One region of the Marinifilum fragile genome, then DNA from elsewhere that is predicted to be linked to it. Evidence: riboswitches for the same ligand, from Rfam matches in the RefSeq annotation. Region 1 holds a riboswitch; each other region holds the start of a gene.
What was found. Region 1 has a riboswitch for cobalamin ahead of ACKPCA_RS08550 (TonB-dependent receptor plug domain-containing protein). Riboswitches for the same ligand answer to the same signal wherever they lie in the genome.
Positions count from the first base shown of each region.

Region 2: it holds a riboswitch for cobalamin, as region 1 does, so the genes downstream of both, ACKPCA_RS13650 (TonB-dependent receptor) here and ACKPCA_RS08550 (TonB-dependent receptor plug domain-containing protein) in region 1, are expected to answer to the same signal.
Region 3: it holds a riboswitch for cobalamin, as region 1 does, so the genes downstream of both, ACKPCA_RS06050 (TonB-dependent receptor) here and ACKPCA_RS08550 (TonB-dependent receptor plug domain-containing protein) in region 1, are expected to answer to the same signal.

Region 1 covers NZ_OY781962.1:2,156,767-2,162,362, forward strand. Annotated here, with positions in the region: gene ACKPCA_RS08550 (TonB-dependent receptor plug domain-containing protein) at 1-1,912, opposite strand, end outside; cobalamin riboswitch at 2,076-2,286, opposite strand; gene ACKPCA_RS08555 (ABC transporter ATP-binding protein) at 2,349-3,395, opposite strand; gene ACKPCA_RS08560 (iron ABC transporter permease) at 3,388-4,440, opposite strand; gene ACKPCA_RS08565 (ABC transporter substrate-binding protein) at 4,448-5,596, opposite strand, start outside.
Region 2 covers NZ_OY781962.1:3,418,934-3,427,678, forward strand. Annotated here, with positions in the region: gene ACKPCA_RS13640 (sirohydrochlorin cobaltochelatase) at 1-452, opposite strand, end outside; gene ACKPCA_RS13645 (PepSY domain-containing protein) at 457-1,935, opposite strand; gene ACKPCA_RS13650 (TonB-dependent receptor) at 1,938-4,121, opposite strand; cobalamin riboswitch at 4,237-4,454, opposite strand; gene ACKPCA_RS13655 (DUF4369 domain-containing protein) at 4,860-5,528, opposite strand; gene ACKPCA_RS13660 (M16 family metallopeptidase) at 5,761-8,571, opposite strand; gene ACKPCA_RS13665 (thioredoxin family protein) at 8,666-8,745, opposite strand, start outside.
Region 3 covers NZ_OY781962.1:1,544,371-1,553,115, forward strand. Annotated here, with positions in the region: gene ACKPCA_RS06040 (zinc-dependent metalloprotease) at 1-1,943, opposite strand, end outside; gene ACKPCA_RS06045 (histidine kinase) at 2,160-4,082, opposite strand; cobalamin riboswitch at 4,431-4,645, shown strand; gene ACKPCA_RS06050 (TonB-dependent receptor) at 4,742-6,997, shown strand; gene ACKPCA_RS06055 (sirohydrochlorin cobaltochelatase) at 7,056-7,994, shown strand; gene ACKPCA_RS06060 (hypothetical protein) at 8,125-8,289, opposite strand; gene ACKPCA_RS06065 (flavodoxin) at 8,356-8,745, opposite strand, start outside.

The DNA.
Region 1 (5,596 bases):
GCCAATTGGAATAATCAGCCAAGTACATGTAGTTATTCTCGTATCTGTGACCAATATATCTTCCATTCAATCTTGTCGAAAATCCTTTAAGATTATCGTACTCAACACCAAATGAAGCGGTGTTATCTCGAACAAACCTCATTTCGCCTTCCAGCGGATTACCTTGCGCATCAGTATACTTTACTGTTGCATCAATCAAATGAGTATAATTTAAATACAATCGCAAGGAATAATCATAGTCTTTTAATGCACCAAAATCATAAGAAGCGCTTAGTTCCAATCCATCCATATCTGCACTTTGCGCATTAATATAGGTTGTACTGTAATCAGGCAAGGAACTTCTGATGATTTTATCTTTGTGATGCGTATTGAAATAAGTAAGGTCGAAATTGACACCTTTTCTGTAATTATTATAAGCCAAACCAAAGTCTGTTGTATTTGATTTTTCAGGATCCAAATCCGGGTTTCCTACTGTTTTTGAAGAACCTCTGGTGTATTCCCCTGCTACTTGATATGCCTTAGGTGCCAAAAAAGCATCACCCCAACTTGCGTGTGCTGATAAGTCACCAATTAAATTATATTTTACACCAATATTTTTAGTAAAAACCGAGTAGTCCTCATTTTTCTTTGTGTTTCCTAACAAATCATCAGCTTCCAGTTTAAACTTGATATGATCTCCTCTTGCTCCAAGCATCAAATTCAACTTGTCGTTTAATAATTTGAATTGCAATTGTGCATAGAGCCCTGTAGCAATGTTTTTATAATCTGGTTGGTAAGGAGCTTCAATATTTCCACTGGTATCGAAGTTGGTACTTTCGTATTTTTCGGTTTTATTATCCAAACCAAAGGCAAGGTTGTGTTTTCCTATTTGGTAGGAATCTGTCAATTGGAATCCATAGTTTTTATAAACACTTTCAAAATCACCGTATCCATCAGAACCCACATCAATCGTTTTATTCTCCTCGTTTGAATAGAATGGTGAAAACATGATGTTATGATTTTTGATTTTCCCCACTACATCAAAACCCGTTGTAAAGCGTTCAATATCTTTAGAGTCCATTCCTTCGGTATGCCAGAAATTACCAGGAGTTTCAATGTCATCACCTCTGTAGTATCCGCCGTTCAGGTTAATCTTCCAATCCTCTGCGAGGGTAATTCCTAATCGAGTATTTAAATTATAGGTAGTGAATTGTGTATTCACCATTCTTTCTCCATATGAACTTTCATCCAAAATAGATTTTGCATACTTCTCATCATACAAGTTGTGACTACCCGTTTTGTAATCTTTCCCTTGATTATTGAATGAAAATCCCAAATCAAAATCTATCATTTCAGAAACAGAACCACCTAATGCTGCATTTAACTTAGAAGTTTTAAAGCTTCCATATTCAGCATCAATTCTTCCGCCTAACTCACCGGTACTATTTTTGGTCACAATATTTACAACACCAGCCATAGCTGCCGATCCATATTGGGCAGAAAAAGGACCTTTCAATATTTCTACTCTTTCTACATTCTGCAAATTAATACTTGCTATATTTTCAGTACCTGCTGGTTTTCCATCTACCAAAATCACTGTATACTTTACACTTGGCGAAGGAGTAAAACCACGCATACTAACCGTTGCCTGTACACCTGGGTATTGCAAAATATCAATCGATGCTGATCGTTTTAATAAACCCGCCACATCAACGGCTGGTGAGGCTTCAATCATTCTTTGAGTAATCACCTCAATTTTTTGCGGTAAATCCTTAAGTTTGGCATTCACTCTGGAAGCATTAATTTCAACTTCCTCTAAATTCAAATGCTTTACAACCTTTTTGTCATCAGTTGAATTTGGCACTTCATCAGCTTTTACTACAGCGTTAAATAATGACAGCAATGCAAAAGCAGTTAAAAATGTTCTTTTCATGTTTTTAAAGAATAAAATGAAAATAAGATTAACTAATGCAATGCAGACAGGGAGCTTAAAAGAAATTTCACAATATACCGTAAAGGACCAGTTATGGCAGAAAAATCCCTATTTAGTTATTGATTACTTTTTCGTTCGCTTGCTCTTTTTCCCGAAAGCAATGACTTAAATGTTTGCAGTGGCAGGTCTTCTGACTTGTTCTACTTTTTGAGGCCTTCCCATTCCTAAACAATATGGAACAGTGGCAAGGAGTATTTCAAAAAGCTATATTAGAACTTACAGCTACGGGTATAGTTCCGGATTTTCACCGGATTCCCTTTTCATTTCTACTTCTGATAATAGAGAAGTAAAAAACCAAATGCAGCGCAAATGTATACAAATTTTCTCTACAACTTTCCTAAAAAGATCGTTTATTCAACATCTTTTTACATCTGAATTAACTCGTGTGTAAAGTTTTTTTTAGGTAGGCAATTAACTCTTGAATACTGTTACAACAAGTAACACTTTCATTCTGATGGATCTCCCATTTCATAGTATCTTCCAGTAATTTCACACAACAGTCTCCTACTTGCTCACAGGTAACCTGATATCCTTCTCGAGACAAGGCTCGCTGCGTCCAAAATCCCATCACATCATTACCCAAAAGTTGTATGGTTTGTTTTTTCTGGTAATTCATAATAAAATTACCTGTCTTTCTATCGAAATTGAAAGATTTATTCTGAAAGGTATCTTCAATGCTTCTATTCAATACCAAATCTTCAGGAGCGCCCACTTTTATTGGTTGATTTCTTGCCATTAACCAAATTAAATCGGCTGCTTGTAAAGCCAAATCCAATTCATGAGTAGACATCAAAATGGCTTTATTGGTTTCTCTTGCCAAACGATGCAGCAAACGCATAATTTCAACACGGTTCGGTAGATCGAGATGCGCTGTAGGTTCATCCAACATGATTAATGGAGTATCTTGTGCCAAAGCTTTTGCAATCATTACCCTCTGACGCTCACCATCACTCAATTGATTGATATAGTGATTCGCGTAATGCAGTAATCCAACCTGTTCGAGAGCCCATTTTATTTTATCATTATCAGCATCAGATAATTTTCCCATCCAGGAAGTATACGGATGACGCCCCAAAGAAACGATATGATATACCGTAAGATTGCCAACATTAATCCTTTCTGTAAGAACAATACTAAGAAGTTGTGCAATTTCTTTAAAGTTTCTATCTCGAATGGGAATACCTTCAACCAAAGTGCGACCATCCAGTGGGGCTTGTATTCCGGCAATGGTTCTCATTAAAGTAGATTTACCTGCTCCATTGGGGCCAAGCAAACAAACCATTTCTCCCTTCCGAATCGTTAGGTTAATATCAGATAGCAAACACAAAGTATCTTTCTTCGATTGCTTGTAACCTATTGCAAGATCTTTGGTAACTAATATATTTTGATGCTCTCTCTCCTCTTTCATAGTTCCATTATCCACCAAAGGATGCTTTTACATTTCTACTCCTCATAATTACCCAAATCACTACTGGCCCACCAAATAAAGCTGTCACGGAATTAATAGGCAATGTATTTTGATTGCCTGGCAATTGAGAAAAAATATCACAAATTAGCATTATTGCAGCTCCAATTAGCACTACTGCTGGCATTAACACTTTATGACTTGCTGTTCTAAAAATGGAACGAGCAATATGTGGAACCGCAACCCCCACAAAAGCAATCGGTCCAGTAAATGCAGTTAATGTTCCTGCGATTAAAGCCGTGCTAATGATTACCGCAATTCTGGTTTTATTTACCGATATTCCTACTCCTCTAGCATAATTCTCTCCTAACAGCAATGCATCCATAGGCTTTATCAGGAAAAATGCCAAAATTAAACCTGCAAATACAATTGGTCCCATTACCTGCATCTCAACCCATGTCACACCCGCCAAGGAACCAAATGTCCAAACAATAAAACTCTGTATCTGTTCAGGTTCACTAAAGTATTGCAATATATTTACGATTGCCCCGGTAATACTTCCGAACATGATTCCTATAATCAATAATGAGACACTATCGGAAATTCGAATTGAGGCTAACGCTACCAGCAAAAACACAAGTGAAGCACCTGCAACAGCAGCAACCACCAAAGCCCAGTTTCCCAAAAAAGCGGAAACAACTCCAAAAAAGGCTGGAACAATTGCCGAGGCCATTACCATTAAAGCAACACCTAGGCTAGCACCGGAACTAATTCCCAGAACAAAAGGGCCTGCTAATGGATTTCTAAACAATGTTTGCATCATTAATCCTGTTACCGATAATCCTGCACCTACAAAAATGGCTGTTAATGCTTTGGGTAACCTAAAATTAAGAACAATATAATTCCACGAAGTTTTCACCTCATTTCCTGCCAATATCGCAAACACCTTTTCAAAAGGAATATTTACCGATCCAAAAATTAGATCTAGCAACAATAAAGTGATGATGATAAGGCTTAAACCGCCAAATAAAATAGATACAATTTTACCTTTCTGAGAAACCATAGTTCTGTTAATTCAATTTCTGATAAAAATGCAATTCATAATCCGGCAACAAGTCTGGATGTAAAATTTTAATAATGTCCTTAAATACCACATCAGGCTGAATGACTCCAGATTCAAACCAGTCATTAGCACCACTCTCCTTCATTCTTTTGGTATAACAGTATACTTGCTTTGTTTTGTAAGACTCAAACAAAGTATACCTATCATCCAGATTCTCCAGATCTTTTATTGTTTTGCATTGTCCAGGACCAAACCAAATATCGGCATCATGTTGTTTATCAAACACAGTTTCAAAACTTAAAGGCATACTCCCGCTCGTACTATCCGAAAACCAGCAATAATCTGCCTTCCCATCTCTAAGGAATTGAGCCAAATAAGATTGCCCTCCCGGCATATACCATGTGCCTTTAAAATTATATCCTGAAAGAATTGTAGGCTTATTTTTAACGGTAGTTACAATTGATTTTAAATCAATGTATCTTTTTTCAACCTCATCGAAATGTTTCTCTGCCTCAGCTTCTTTATTAAAAAAGGCAGCGATAAACTTGGCCCATTCGGCACGAGCCAAAGGCGAAGATTCCATCCATTCGATATTATACGCAACAGGCAATCCAGCTTGCATTAATTTAGTTTCTCTATCGGTAATCTTCATAAACCCAGCCACCATTACCAAATCTGGATCAATTTCAACAATCTTTTCGAAATTTAAGCTTTCAGAATGACCTACTGCCTGAATTTTACCAGCCTTAGCTCTCTTGTCTATTTCCTCATCGTAGATTCTATCACGTAAAGAAACGGCTACAATTTTATCCTCTACGCCCAAGAATTTCAAAATTCCGATTTGTGTGCTGGAAAGTGCCGCAATACTTTTAACAGGAACCTCTACCATCAAACCATCATCAGGAAGTTTTCCTTCAAATTGATCTCCTCTATTTTTAAGGTAATACTTCTGAAAAACCTTGCCTTCGTTCCAAGGATCCCAAACAATCAATTCCTTCAAATTATTATCAAGAATATTGATTTCGAATCCCTTTGCATACTTCAGTTTTGTTTGATGATAAAAAGCCTTATCAGCAATATCTGATTCTGAATTCTGTGAAGTCTTCTTTTTTTGCTCTCCTGATTGACATGCAACAAAACCTAAAACAGTCAGAAG
Region 2 (8,745 bases), 1.3 Mb from region 1:
AATTGCATATGATCATGATCTAGGAAAAGCAGTGGTGTTCCTATCTCTGCTTTTTTAATTCCTTTTGGCATTCCATTGAATACTTCAACGGTATGTTTCAAATTATCATACTCTTCGCCTGGAATGATATGCAAAGATTGAACCGCAACATGAGTAAATCCATCCTCACCCATTTTAGCCAATGCTTCTGCAGGAGAATCAATATTTTCTCCTCTTTTCTTCAATATCTTTCGAATGATTTTTGAGGTATAAGCCCATCGAATCTCCACATCAGGAAACTCGGCTTTTACAATCTTATCAATATTCTCAAAGGCAACCCTGGTTTCAGGATAACTACTCCCAAAAGTTACCAAAAGAATACCTTTTTTGTCCTCTGCTTTTTTATGTGCATGTGCCATCTGCACATGCATTATTAGCAAGAAAAATACACTTAAAAGCAAAAATCGTTTCATAGTGCTATAATTTTTTAGTTTTAATTAGTTTGTTGTAATTTCTCCTAAACCATTTAAAAGAAAGCATCAATCCTGTAATGCTAACCGCTAAGCCAACAAGAGACAAAAGAATTAAAATAGTTTTTCTGAGCGTGTCATATTGCTTTAGTATGGCTAAATCCAATGTGTGGAAGAAGCGATACAACCAGCGACGCAATCTAGAATTTTTATTTAATTTTTTTACACGTTCTCCACTCGCAGGATCAATGTATAACCAAGTTTTCGCAACATCATCAATTTCAATTTTATATGCCATTTGTGGCAAATAATACATGGCTGATCCAGAGTAATAATTGTCGTAATTTTGCTGCTCAACCACAGAAAATAAAGTATTCTTGAATTTCTTTTCAGACTGTTGTTTGATATCCGCTAAACTAAATTTCTTTTGCGGAATCACTTTATCATCATCTAAAGTGTAAATCTCAGATTTTTGATAATCGTCATAATAAACTCTGAATTGAGGAGTGTTTAAAACGGTTTTCCACTCAATTTTGCGAACACCTTCCTTATTTTTAAGAGCTGTGAAAATTTCGCTTGGCAATGTGTTTTTATGTCCCGATAACTCTAACTTTTGATTCCATTCAATGTCAACCTTCTCTTTAGAATTTACCCCAACCATCCAGTCGGGGATTGAAGTAACAGAGACCAATCCACTCAAAATAAAAGTAAACACAAAGAGTCCAAAAAAGAATCCCGCTAGGTGATGCCACTTGTACCAAAACTTCTTGTATGGACTAATTCCCTTTTCTTTTCTCTTTCGAAGTCGAACAAAACCAGCATAAATGCCTGTAATTGACATTAAAATCCCGAAAGATGAAAGAATGATAATTACCAATCGCCAGGAATCTTTTGCCAAGCGAAGTTTTTTAAAGTAAATCCAATGCGGAATTGCTCCAAATCGCGCACTCCACCTGGATCTTCTATTGGTTTCCTGTACAATCTCACCCGTTTTTTCTGAAACATAGAGAACGGTATGAGCTGGATCACTCATTCTACACTTGTAAAATGGGAGCAAAGGTTTATAGTAAGACCATGGCATCCAATCATCCAATTCACCAATTTTTTCCAAATCTTTTACAGGATATCCATTAAATGATGCAGATATTGTTTTGGCATGTTCTTCATCAAAGGAATTAATTGGCTCTAAACTTTTTGCATCATAAGTTTTCTGAGCTTTTTTTCCTGATTTCACACGATAAACGGCTTTGCCATCGCACAATTCCAGTGATACTTTTCCCTTAAAGGATGTTGGAGGAGCTTGCAATTCTTCAAAATCCTGCTTTTTAAACTCGGCAAGGTGCAAAAATCGATCTTTGCGAGAAGCATGAGGAAAACCATCGAAAATCAGAACGATTCCAGAAATGAACCAAACCACAAACATCAGGCTCAGTAATGAACCTGATATGTTATGGATTTGAATGAGATATTTATTGAATCCTTTCAAAACTATTTAGCAAAATTGATTGTAATACCAGCGAAAAATGTGCGCCCAGGATTAATGGTTCCGTAATGAGAGCCATAAGGACTATCATCTACATGGTCGAAAATGTTATCAACTCCAAGTTGAGCTTCTAAAATGAATGAGCCTAGATTTAAAAATTTGTGATTAGTAGTTAGCTTCCAGATATCGTATCCTTTGGCATTATCTTCTCCATTATCATATGACTTTTCATCCTGAATACGTCCCAGAATCGTTGCGCTAAACGAATAATTCTTCCATGAACGATCGTAAGTCAAACGAACATTTCCATAATTTTCTGCAACTCCATCCAATTTTTCACCTGTGGTTTCATCATTGGCATCAACATAGCTGTATCCACCTCCGAGCGTAAAACCCGCTCCTAATTTTGCGTTCAGCAAGAAATCAATCCCTTGAGATTTCGACTCCTCAACATTGTAATGTTTGAGTCTTCTTGTGATTTCATTTTCTGCATCACCAGGTTCAATATCAATAGTCTCATATGCGATCAAATCATCTACATTATTGATGTATCCTGTAATGCTTGCCGAAAGGAAATCATTATGAAACTCTACACCTAATGAAGAATATTGCGATTTCTGAGGATCCAAATCTTCATTACCTAAATAAAGAGTTCCTCCTTTTTCGTAGGCGTAATACAATTCTTTTACAGTAGGAGCTTTAAATCCATATCCATAAGTCCCACGGAAATTAAAATGATCTAGCTTGTAAAGTAAAGATACTTTTGGAGTAAAAGCACTACCAAATTCATTGTGCTTTACGTAACGGGTTCCTGCTACCAACTGAAGTTTTTCAAGCAACTTGATTTCTTCTTGAGCATATAAAGCTATTGTTTTGGCCTCAGCCTTTCCGTTTACCAAACGATCTTCAGATACCATTTTCTCTCTCAGATAATCTGCACCTAAAGTAAGAGTGTTATTTTTAGAAATGACATTTACATATTTCATTCTAAAATTGCTCATTCTTTGATCATTCTGAATGTCTTTATCACTTTTCTTATAACTCTTGTAATCTTGATTGTATCGATAATAATATCTGTACTGATCAAAGTTATAGTCAACGGATACGTAATCTTTTTTATTTAATAAATACTTGGCTCCTGCTTCAAAAGACTTATCGGTATAGAAATAACCATATTTATAAATAGAAGTAGGTCTTATAACATGCTTTTTGAAAAATGAATTTCCGGCATAAACCTCCAATTTCCTAGTGGCACGAAATTTTAAAGTTTGAGCGAAAGTAAAATCGTTGTACTCATATTGTGCTCTTTTATCCGTTTCAATCAGTTGTCCTTTTTTGATTTCAAAAGGACTTAATTTCCATCCATCGCTTCTTTTGTGGTTAAAATTTCCATTCCATGAGAACTTACCCAGGTTAAGATCAACCGTATTGCTTTGTTGATAAGTCCGATATTCGCGAATACGACTCGTATTGGAAACATTTACCTTTTGTTTTGATTTTTTTGTAATGATATTTACAACACCAGCAATAGCATCCGATCCATATAGTAAAGAAGATGCACCTTTTAATACTTCAATACGCTCAACATCATCAGGATTAATTCTATTTAGATCGGTATTTCCACCAACATCTCCATACATACGTTTGCCATCAACAAGCACAAGAATAAAGTCATTTCCCAAACCATTAATGGTCATCATGGCTCCCATTGTTCCTGGATTAAAATCAAATGATGGACTTACATTCATCATCAACTCGTTAAAATCTGAAGCTCCTGCACTTGCAATGGCTTTTTTATTAATCAATTCAGTTTGAACCGGAGCTGTTTTTAAATGATGCGCGGTACCAGTTCCAGTTACAACAATTTCTCCCAACTGACTTTTGGATTCTATCATTGTAAAATTTAGAACATTGACACCTTCCTTAATGGTGATTTTCTGCTTTTGACGACTATATCCCGAAAAGGATACAACCAAATCGTAATCCCCTGGTGCTAAATTCTTAATCTGGTATTCGCCTTTGTTATTTGTCGCTGTACCTGTAGTAGTGCCTGAGAAATATACACTAGCACCAGGCATTGCTTGTTGGTTACTTTTTTGGGTTACCACCCCTTTTAGCACAGCATTCTGTGCATTAACGAAAGTCACTGAAATCAGTAGCATAATAGCTACAACATAAATCTTTTGCATAGCAAGATATTAAAACATTAATAACTTCACTTTGCAATCCTTATGAACGACGAGAATAATTCAGAACATTAAAACCAATAAGTCCCAAACATAAACTTCTGTCCCGGAAGCAAAATGTTTAATCGTTGTGATGGCAGGTCTTCTGACTTATCCTGATTTTTATGCCTTCCCATTCAATCTAAAATCGAACAGTGGCTGTAGTATAAAAACCGCGATCCCAAAACTCTGGAACCAGACTTACAGCAGCGGGAACTGTTGCAGATTTTCACTGCATTCCCTTTTAATCCTATTGCACATGAAGATGCAACTAGAACCATTACTGTCGCAAAAGTATATATTATTTTCTTACTGGCAAGTGTGCTTTTCAGCAGGAAAGTTTATTGCATAAAAAAGCCGTTTCATTTCTGAAACGGCTTTTATCCTTTCTCTTCGGGAAGGACTTAAACCCAACCCATATATCTCTTAATTTCAACAATTTTATTAGAGTTTGAGAGCAGAGAACGAATTGATAAATGTGCATGGGAAATTATTCGTTTTACCTCTGCTCTCATTCATGGCTATTCAAACATAACCAGTTAACTTAGTTAGAATATCATTTTCTAATAAATATTTCAATACATTACAGACTTTATGAAGAGGCTGCCTAATAAAGATTTTATATTTGGAGAGATATCTATAAGATTTTTCAAATCCCCAACGCTCCACTACTTTTGAGACCAGCTCTTTTTTCTAATCTGTTTAATTTTTCAATTGCCAATTGACTGCACAATCAGAAAAATACTTACTTGCATTTTTCAAACACTCTTCCTTCTGCCATGATGTTAAGTTTTCAAATTCATCAAATATCAAAGCCATAGCAATCGGATTTTGAGGTTCTTTTCTGTAAGTACTTAGAATTGATTTTTTACGAAGAGTAACAGCCTTCTTTATTTCTTTACGATATTTAAACAGTTTACCTTCATCCTCTTCACATAAATTCTCTTCGGATTTGTGAGTTTGCACCCAACTAATTTTTTCTGCTAAACTGTCCATGTAAGCTTTTTGATATTTTCTTAAAATCCGATCGTATTCTGTATTCTCAAAAGAATTATTAACAATAACCAATTCTTTTTTATCTATCTCAAAATTAAACTTCCCATAACGAAATATCCAGATATCATATTCTTTCTCTGCATCAACTACCAATGTCATCTTAAAAGGTGGTTTTACATTTTCAATAAATGCATCAAACGCCCCGTCTTTAAGTTGAACATCCGATAAGATTGTTTTTGATTTCTCGCTTTTGGTATTCAGCTTTAATTCTATTTTAGAATCACCTACACCCTCAATTTTACCTGAAATTCTAATTGATTCTTTGTTGCATGAAAAAAAACAACAAACAACTACTAATAATAATAAATTTCTCATTCTTAATATTTAATACTACACCAAAATAAATAGAGCTAGTTTAACTTTTAGCCGAACTACGATTACCATCATTTAAATGACATTGCATAGCCTCATAAATCAACTCCTCTTTACTGATGTTTAATTAATTCTCTGATAATAACCATTCCCTACTTTGCCTCTTTATTAAAAAAGTAAGCTTGTTCAGTTCTTTGTTTTTTCACTACAACTATATTTAAAGCAAGCTTTTCATTTATTTAGTCTCCGGCAAAAACATTATATCCAATATATCAGCCTTTTTTAGGAATTTCTTAGCTGCTTTAGCAATTTCTTTTGTGGTCACATTATTAATCACATTGTCGAAATATTCGGGCGACATTCTGTTTTCTCCCGTTTCGTAAAACTTAGTCAATACAGATAACCAATAATTGTTATTCATCAGAGCTTTGCGGTTATTCTTTTTCATATTCAAAACCACCTTATCCAAATCGGACTGAAGCACTGATTTCTGAACCTGTTTTAGCTCTTTATATACCAACTCTTTTAAATGATCTGCCTTTGCAGGATCACAATCAAAGCGTATCTCTAATCCCAGGTTCATTTCAGGAATACGAGAGCCTGTAGGACGTACATTGACACCATAGGTTCCTCCTTCCTTCTCACGAATATTTTCGGTAAAGCGAAGGTTAAGTACAGAACCCAATATGTTGTGGTAAATGATTGTTTCTCTTGAATAATCAGCATCAGCTCTCATCTTCAAATCAACAGTAGCTTTTGGCTCTGTCATTGGCAGATAAATGCGGTGCTCATGTTTCCCTTTCGGAAAATAGTCTCCATTATCCACCCACTCTTCAACTTCACCAGTTGAATTAATGGCTCCAATATACTCCTCCACCAGTGGTTTAAGTGTTTCGGCATCTACATCACCGATAATGAAGAATGTGAAATCTGCCGCATTAGATAGACGCTCGAAATAGATCTCCTTCATACGTTCGAAATCCATCTGTTCTAAGTAGTATTTGTCAAATGCTAACAAGCGTGGATCACCATTATTGCTAAGGATGGTCAAGGTATCCCTCATGAGATCTTTAGCCGTTTCCACCTTATTATTAATGTTGTAATAATTGCGTTCCATGAGTTGATCATAAGCATTACGGTCAAAGCGTGGCTCTTCAAAACGCATATAGACTAACTGTAACATAGTTTCCAAATCCTTAACCATCGTACTGGCTGAAACAGATTCCTCATATTCTCCGAACTTAAAGCCACACGAGGGTGTTTTACCAGCAGTAATCTTCTTAAACTGGATAGGATCGTGAGCACCAATACCAAAACCAGATACAAATGCTGAAGCAGCTCTGAATGATGGTATATCTTTCACATCATATAACGACTTTCCTCCCTTGCTGACCGCCTTGAGGATAACCTTATTGGTCTTATTGTTAACTTGCTTAAAGACCACCTTAGCGCCATTTGAAAGGGTCCATTCCTGGGCTTTAAACGCGTCAATAGTCTTCTCACTAACAACTTTACCCGGTATTGGAGTGGTGCTCATTAATGGAGCATCCACAGGCGTGTTATCCACATAAGGCTCAATAGTGCTTTGTTCCACTTTTGCTATTATGGCTTCAATCTCCTCTTGTGTAGGTAAAGAATCCGCCCCTTTATCGGGACCGGTCACCACATAAGCCCGGTTGATGTCACTCAAATATTTTGAGGCCACAGCAGATACTTCCTCCACCGTAATACCAGGAATAATCTCTTTGGCAAAAAGGTATTTGAACTTTGCATCAGAAACAGCCTGACCTTCCAAATACGCTCTTTTAATGGCTTTACAGTAGCCATCAGAGCTAATTCCGTTTCGTTTTTTATAATTGTTTTCGACAGCAACCAGAGTATTGACTTTCAAACGTTCCAACTCTTCGTTGGTAAAGCCATGCTGAATAACCCGCTGCAACTCTGTGTAAGCTGCTTCAAACGCCTCCGACTCTTTCCCTATATTAGCAACTGCGTACACATCAAAAGTACTATAGTCTCTTTCAAGAGGACCATAGCCTGCACTTGCCGATAAGAAAGGTACTTTTCCTCTTAATACCAATTCTTTGTAACGCCCTTTCATTAAAGCATTAAAAAAGCTATTTACATATGAGTCCCGAAGACTCTGCATGGTGTTATCCTTGCTTTTTTTATGCCTTATTTTCAGATTGATATTAACGTTTTTATACTCTTTATCTGTTACCTGAACATACATTGGTTCCTGGTTATCCGGAATGATCACAGCCTTACGCTCTTTGGGATTCTCAATGGCAGGTATAGCAGAAAACAGCTCAATCACACGTTGCTCCATTGCATCCACATCAATATCTCCAACAATAGCAACCGCCTGTAAATCCGTCCGATACCACTCGTGGTAAAATTTCCTAAGTTCTTCCGGGTCAAAGTTCTGAATCACATCCAGTTCCCCAATCACATCACGGTAAGCATAGATACTGCCATTATAAATGGTTGGTGCTAATTTCCACTGTAATCTGAAGCCAGGTGTATGGCGCGTGCGCCATTCTTCCGATATCACCCCTCTTTCGGCATCAATCTCTTCCTCATCAAGCGATAGCTCATCACACCAATCGCGTAAAATCAACAGGCACGAATCAACAAGACCACTGTCCTTTGTTGGAACACGACTCAGATTATAAACTGTTTCATTTTTTGTGGTATATGCGTTAATATCCTTCCCAAACTTCACCCCATTATGCTCCAGCATATTTAACATTGCTTTACCTGGAAAAGTGTTTGTCCCATTAAAGGCCATGTGTTCCAAAAAATGCGCCAGCCCATCTTGCTGCTCTGTTTCAAGAGAAGCTCCTACATTCTGGTAAATGTAAAAGCTGGCTAAGCCTCTAGGATTGGTATTACGTTTCAAATAATAAGTTAGGCCATTAGGTAATACACCCTTTCTAATAGTCGTATCAAAAGGTACTGGTTGCGATAAGTCAGCGAATTCCTGTGCCCTTGCAATATTGCTAATTAGGTTTAATCCTAATATTAATAACAGTAGTTTACGCATAAAAATATTATTTTTCAAATAAGACTAATATTATTCTATTTTAATCTTATAATTCATTACTATTAAACTTCAATTTTTACTTTGTTAAGTATGTTTATTTGCCATTAACCGCAATTGTAAGTAAATCTTCTCCTTGTTTCATTAAGCCTAATTCATGTTCAACATTCACTCTTT
Region 3 (8,745 bases), 610 kb from region 1:
GGCTGATCCAAATAGATACCACCAATATTTGCAATTACATGATTGGCATAAGTAAACCATTGTCCGATAACCCCCATCATCATCTTACCTGCCTTTTCATAGCTTACACCTTCTTCATAGGTCCATTTTTCTACTTCAGGAACAATGCGTTTCAAATTTTTTAACCCATAACGACTTGCTTTCATCGAATTGTCACCCAAGTCTTCACTTTGTGCTGATGGGTCAACAGTATTTTTGCCGCTTTGTTGAGGTCCATAATGGTACAGAGGATCATCTTCATGTTTGCGGATCATATTGCCCAATACTTGCAACTCATCCCATGGTGTATTCTTATCGATCCAACGATATGCCCATGCAATGGCATATTTGTCGTATACCCCAATTTGAGGAGTGATGTTTTTTACGCCATCCTTAGGTTGAGCTACGTAATTGAAACGTGCATAGTCCATGATAGATGGTGCAGTACCCCCCATTCTTTGGGTAAACGTTTTTGATCTTAACGAATCAACCGGGAAAGCATAGGAAGCTCCCATATTGTGCATCAATCCAAGAGTGTGACCTATTTCGTGAGAAGAAACAAAACGAATGGCATGAGCCATATGTTCATCTGTAAATTTGTTGTCTCTGGCTTTAGGATCAATGCTTCCTGTTTGAATTCTAATCCATGAATGAAGAGCGGTCATCACATTGTGCCACCAGATTACATCTGCTTCAATAATTTCACCCGAACGCGGGTCTACAACAGATGGTCCCATGGCATTCGCCTGGCTCGATGCTGCATAAGTAATCATTGAGAAACGAACATCATCACCATCAAAATCAGGATCATCCACTGGAGCATCTTTGGCTATAATTGCATTCCTGAAGCCTGCTTGTTCGAAAGCTGCTTGCCAATCCGTAATTCCATCTTTAATGGCTTGTCTCCATTGTGGCGGAGTTGACGGATCAATATAGTATACAATTGGCTTTTTAGGTTCTACCAATTCACCAGCCAAATACTTTTCTACATCCTCTTTTTTAGGTTCCAGTCTCCAACGGTTTACAAATTCGCGATTTTCAACTGCTTGCTGAGAATCCTTATAATAGAAATGCTTTGTAGTAAAGTAACCGATTCTCCGATCTGCAAAACGAGGTTTCATTGGTTCTTCAGCCAACAGTACAATATTAGAAGTCACCTCTATCGAAACGGTAATCCCTTCTGCTTTAGTGGTCAAAAGTGATTTCATGATCACATTTTCAGGAAAACTTTTAGCTGCACTAATTTTGGACAATGACTTTATGGCACTACCTGGCATTCCTAAAACACCAAACAAATCATTCAAACTCTTTTCCGATCCATCAAATACCTTGTTTACTTTAAAAACATAGGATGTAGAATCTTTTCCAATACAAGCCAAATCGAAAGCTTCTCTGATTGAAGGAATGTAATTGTCTTTTACCGATTGAGTAATCGCATCACCTTCTTTTCCCTCGTAATAAGGATGGTAAGTTTTAACCCAAATTTTCTCTTGAATGGTATCTGCTTCAAAACGAATTAATAGGTTTTGATAATTGATTCCTTTGTTCAAGCCCAATTCGTTCACCTGAGAAGGAACCTTTGAAATTTTATTCACCAAAAGAAAATCGCGTCCCATTAAAGAATCAGGAATTTCGAAATAGTAATCTTTCTTTACTCGATGAATGTTAATAACACCCAATTTTGTTTGAGCATCAGAAGTGATTACTTCTTCAAAAGCTTTTAAATCAGATTTCGATTCTTTATTTGTGGTAGAATCTACTTCTGTTTCTTTTTTCTTCTTTTTCCAAAAATTAAAGATTCCTTCTTCAGGAGAAATCGAATGAGTTTCTGATGCTATGGAATTCGCATGCATACCCCCCAGAATGCATGCTATTATCATCAGTTTCCCAATCGACTTAGTAGGTGTAATTGTATTTAAATTCATTTATAATGATTTGTTTCAAAGAGATCCAAACAATCTCCTCATATTTGTTGTTTCGCATTAATTATTGCTACTGCTATGGCAGCTCAAAGCAAGAATTCGGAACAAAAATGAATTATTTCAAACTCACAAGGAAAAAGAAAGGAGTGAATCAGAAATATTAGGGAGTGAAAGACAAAAAAAATGGTGTGAATGGATTGCAGGCAATAAAGTGTTTTGCTAAAACAGAGGCAACTTTGCAATAAAATGGTTCTGCTCTATGCCATAATATGGTTTTCTATCGCCCAAAAAAGTATACAAAGCATCAAGGTTCTTTAATCCTGTACCTGGCGAATGATTTAAATCGGTACGCGGCTGATAAGGGTTTTCAACCAAAATACAATTGTCATCAGTAATCTTTATACGAATGGTTAGTGGCTTATCGCTGGTAATAACATTGTGTTTAATGGCATTTTCAACCAATGATTGAATACTTACAGATGGTAGTTTATATTGCATTGCATCCTCAGGGATATCGTATTCCAGTATTAAATTTTCTCCAAAACGTATCCTTTGTAAAAAAACGTATTGCTTTATAAAATCCATTTCCTGTTTCAATTGAATCAAATTACTGTTATTACTGTCTAACAGATATCGGTATACCTTTGATAAACTCACAATAAATTTACGAGCCAACTTAGGCTCCCCATCCACCAAGGCATACAGTGAATTTAAGGAATTGAATAAGAAATGTGGGTTAATTTGATTTTTGATATTCTTTAACTGTGCTTTTACCTTCTCCTCTTCTTCCTCCTGTGCTTTTTTTCTCAATTGTAAAGTTTCACTGATATCCAGTTTAAAACTTGCTACACCGACAACCCTACCTTCTGAATCGGATATGGCATTGAATATCTGCTGGTAATCTATTCCATGACGTTGATATTCTACCAAGAAATGCTCTCCTCCCAATGCTCTATCCAGATACTTTTTCATTTTGATGCGAAAATCACCATAATAAGCATCCAAAATATTCTTCCCCTCTTTTATAAGTTCGTTTTCAAATTTAAGAACCTCCTCTTTATGCACCGAATTAAAACTAGTATACTGGTAATCTCTTCCCACCGAAAAAATCATAATTTGATCGGTACTCTCCATAATGGAAGATAATTTACTTACCTCGTTCATGTGTCTTCTTTCCGCTCTTCTCCTTTTAGTTGATTCATAAAGCCAACGACGCTGAGAAAAATAAAGAAAAACCATCAATAAAAGAGCCAGGACCAATCCAATTAATATGGTTGAATTTCGTGTGGCTTGCACCGTTTCTTTTACGTTGAAAAGTGGTACACTTACTGTAATTAGCCAATTGGTATTGGTTTCTCCAATAGTAACAGGTTGATATACCCTAATAACAGGTACTTGAAGAAATTGAGAATGAACTTCGCTGTGCATTTTTTTACCACTTGCCAACACCTCTCGTATCCCATCTGCATCATTCAAATGATCAATACTTTTACCAATAAAACTTTCCTCGGGATGTGATATACAGAATCCTTGTTCGGAAATAATACTTACATAGGCTCTTCCCAAATCTTCATTATCGTAAAAATGTTGCTGAAATCGATACAGATCCAGATCAGCACCCAACACCCCAATAATACGATTGCTACGTTCAACCGGAACCAGAATAGAACTTATTAAACGATCATCGGATCCCTGATAAGGGACAGATATGTTCTCATTTTTACTTTGCAGAAATTGAATCGCCAATTGATTGTGTATTAGATTCAAATCAGATTGGTAGAAAGAAGAATCTATCTGATCATTTCTTCTATTTAATGAATCAATAGGAATGTACCAAACTGCATTAATTTCGTTTCTCAACTTCAGTTTGGTGATCAGCGCATTATTAATTAGCGCGGATTCCTTCGTGTTCATATCGATAGTTTCTTCTATCGATTCGGCTAGCATTTTTGTACGCAAAATGCTTTCATCCAATTCTCTTTTTACAATCAAAAAACTATTTTGTGCTTTCGATAAAGCCAGATCCACGCTCATTTTACGGGCGGTAATGGTCATTTTATCCCCAATCAAATAAGCTACCGCACCAAATGCCAAAATGATAACCGCTCCTATAAAGATGATGGATTTGTTACGAAAATTCATTAATTCCAGATTTTTAAAAGCACAAAACTTATTAATAAGCAAATATTTACAAATATGAAATGATGTCATTTCAGAAATAGAGTACAAAAGTAATATATAGAATGAATTAGAAATGAATTTCGATAAATTTTACAAATAAGAAGCTTAAAAGGATTCAAAATTAGATAGATAACATATGATCATATAAGAATAAACAATTTACCCTCAATTAAACTGGCAATTAATACAATACCGAAAGACATTGATTAACAAAAACTTATTGCAGCAATATATATTTTCCAAATTCAAACCTGTTAATTAACATACAGCAAAAGCAATTCCCTTTATTTTATAATCAATAAAAAAGAATACATTTGCAAAGCTTTTGGTGCTCTGTTTGCATTCAGCGAATGGAGTTAAAAGGGAATCCGGTGTAAATCCGGAACAGTACCCGCTACTGTAAATCTCGTTAATATCCTATGATATTAATTCGTTCTCAACAGTCAAAATCCACTGTTCTATAGGGATGGGAAGGAGTTGAGAATCGGGAAAGTCAGGAAACCTGCCAGGAGATATTGTTTAATTATTGCTTCCGGGAAAAGAAGTTAATGATGATTTGAGTATATTTTCTGATTTCATTCATCTCACATATTCCAGGAATGCATTAGTATATTTTTACTATGCATAAGATTTTTTGCATGTTGTTAATGCAGGTAGTATGTTTCACTGCATTCTCACAAAAATTTAGCCTTAATGGCAAGGTGTACAACAAAAACACCAAAGAGGGAATCGATTTTGCTTTCGTTTACCTCGATAGTTTGAATACAACAACTACACAAAAAGATGGGCAGTATGAGTTAACCAATGTAGCAAAAGGCAAATATCATCTATGTGTTTCAGTTCTTGGATACGAAAAATTCTGTCAAGAAATTGAGTTAAGCGCTTCCCAAAGTTTCGATATTGGGCTTCAGCCAAAATCTTTTACCATCTCTCCAATAGTTGTAACTGGTACAGGAACACATTATAAAATTGATAATGTGCCTGTTCAAACCGAAATCATTACAAAAGAAGACATTGCTGATATCTCAGGGAGAAATGTAGAGGAAATCATTTCGGGTATCTCCTCCTCTATTGACTATACCACTAGTTCGATGGGTTCCAATATCAAAATTAATGGTTTGGGTAAAGATTACGTGTTGATCCTTTTGAATGGCAAACGACTAACAGGTGGGGTTGGCGGATATGCTGATTTAAATAGAATTAACTCAGCCGATATTGAGCAAATTGAGGTGGTAAAAGGTGCTTCCTCTACCCTATACGGATCCGATGCTATAGCTGGAGTGGTCAATATCATCACCAAAAAAGTAAAAGGTAAATTATCAGCAAGTAGTAGTTCTCGCCTGGGTGCTTATGGAGATTTCAAACAGCTAAATTCCTTCACATTTAGTAAAGGAAAACTATCTGGTAAAACTACTTTTAACCACAAACAAAAGGCTGGATACCAATTGAATTCTTTGAAATTTAATAACAAATGGGAATCCAATCACGATTTGCCATACCTGATTCATACCTACTACAAACCAGTAAACAAAAGTAAATCTTATACCATTAGCCAATTTTTAGAGTACGAAATGAACAAAAAGTTGAGTTTTAACATGGACTTGTCCTGGTATGAAAAGACTTTGTACTTCCCATTCAAAGCTCAAATGCACAATTACTATTACAACAACAGAGCTATTTCGCTAGGCGGAAAGTATAAATTGAAACACAAAAATTACCTGAGTTTCAATTTTGATGCAAACAACTACTTGTATTACACCGAATATCCATACAAATACAACGAAACCTATATTACCAGCACCGATGTAATCAAGAAGACCTATTATCCGGGCGATCGATTTAAAAATTCGGATGAGATAAATGTAATCTCACAAGTGAAAGGCATTTTTAATATCGACGACAAGAACAAACTAAGTTTTGGCACTGAAATTAAAGGCGAATACCTTGAAGCGGAATACAGGTTAACCACACCTAAAGTTGATGCCTATACTTACTCATTGTATGTTCAGGATGAAATAAAATTAAGTGGCAAATTAGATTTGGTTGCAGGTCTTAGAACACTATACCACGATAAAACCGGTTTCTCAGCAACCCCAAAGCTGACCATGATGTACAAAGAATCTAAATTCACTCATAGGTTCACCTACTCCAATGGCTTTAAAAGTCCTACCTTAAAAGAGTTATACTATTATTACGAAAGCAACCGTATGGGCATGTATCGCCTATACCTTGGTAATGAAAACTTGAAAGCTCAGAAATCACATTATCTTGCATTATCAACTGAATTCAAGGCTAATAAGTTTAAAACAGGATTAAACGTATATCTAAATAGAATCTACGACAAGATCGATTATAAAATTATTCCTACAACATACGATCATGCACGAAGAGGTATAGAGGAAACCAAAAAGCGTTACAATATAGATGATGCCAGAACTTTAGGAGCTGATTGGCATTTTAGTTTTCCTGTATTTTCTCGACTGTTATTCAACGGGAGTTATAGCTATGTAAGTGCAAAAAACCTAACTCAGGATATCAGATTAAATGGCATATCAGAACATAGTGCCACATGGAAGCTATCCTATAATCAAAGATGGACGAATAGCAAGCTAAACATCAACTTGTCTGGCGTTTACAAATCGGATCGTTTCTATTTGGAAGAAGATTTGGAGAGAAGCTATGCAGATGCTTACCAAGTTTGGAAACTCTCTTCGAACCTAAGCATTAACAAATGGGAGAACTATAAAATTCGAATCACTGCAGGAATCGACAATCTGTTTGATTATGTAGATGACAGACCCTACGGATCACATTATGGAACCTTAAATCCGGGAAGAACACTCTTTGTTGGATTGAATGTAAACTTTAGCAAATAACCTAATATTCCTTTAGGGATATATCAATAAGATCAAATTAACAAAAACAAAAGACAAAATGAATCTAATCAAAAGATCAGCTATCGCTTTATGCGCATTAGCAATGGTATTCACTGCATGTAGTGATGACAACAATGACGACAAGAACACTTTAGGTGACAAAGAAGGTATTCTATTGGTAACTTTTGGATCTTCATTCCCAGATCCACAAGAGACATTCAAGAACATCGACAATGCTGCTAAAAAACGATTTGCCGGTGAAACCATTAAATGGGGTTACACCTCCGATATCATTATCAACAAATTGCGTCAGGGAAATGGAGAAGGTTCTTTAAAAGGACAAATTATCGACAATGACACGCCTCAGGAGGCTTTGGAAATCATGGTAAAGGATGGCTTTTCTAAATTCAAAGTACAATCTTTACATGTTATTCCTGGTGAAGAATTTGATGAATTAAAAGAAGCAATTCATGCATTCAAAGAAAAATACGAAGGGGTAAGCGTGAAAATTGGTCGTCCTTTATTGGATAGCGATGCTGATATTAAAGCTGTTGCTGATATTCTAGCTGCAAAATTCTCTGAGGAATTAAAAGATGGTCCTGTATTGTTAATGGGACACGGTACTCCACATGCTGCAGATGCTCAATACTTAAAACTTCAGAGCGAGCTACAAAAACTAAATCCTAACTTTTTTGTAGGTACGGTAGAAGGGATTGGTTTCGATGCAGGAACAACTTCAATAGGCGGTATTCTTGCCGAATTGGATAAACTTTCTCCAAAAGCTACCAAAGTTACCATTACTCCATTAATGTCTATTGCTGGTGATCATGCAAACAACGACATGAACGGAAATACAGGCGAATCAGAAATTTCAGAGCAATCCTGGAAAGAAAGATTGGAAGGTAAAGGTTACATGGTTAATACTGTAATGAAAGGCTTGGGCGATTACAACGAGATCAATAAAATCTGGATGGATCACCTGGAAGATGCTGAATAAGACAAACAAACAACATAACTTGTTTAAAAATGAAAGAGGCAGTCCAAAAAGTAAATTGGACTGCCTCTAGCTGCTATTTTGATTTAGTCAACTATGATTACTCACTAAACCGATTTTGATTTATAAACATCTATAATAATTCGTAGTGTTTTGCGCTAAAGTTCAATTGTACCCATTTACTTAGTTCCTTTTGCTCTTTAATGCTCAACCATTGCGCTGACTTTTCGAACTCTTTTTTAAATAAAAGAGGGTCTTCGGCAACAGCATTCAATACCATTTTTTGGTGTTCCAACATTGTTTATAATATTTATAATCGATCTTGCAGAAAGCAAATCGGTCAAATATTCCAATGAATTGGCAATTATTTTAACTCTTTACTGATCTGCTCCACCCATTTGTTAATTCTTTCTTCCGACAAATCGCCTTGACTTTCTTCATCCAGAGCCAATCCTATGAATTTACCATCTACTACAGCATCCGATTCTTCGAATTCATAACTTTCAATGTCTACACTTCCTACAATTTTACAATTAAGATCCTTCACTGTACTGTAAAGTTGTGCCATTCCGCCCACAAAAGTATCTCCATTGCTGCAAGCATCTCCTAAACCGAAAAGAGCTACTGTTTTACCTTTCAGATTGGTATTCTTAAGTTCCTCAATAAAATCTTCCCAGTTATCCTGTAAATCGCCAGCACCCCAAGTAGAGGTTCCTAAAATAAGATTATCGTATTTGTTTATTGCCTCAGTAGG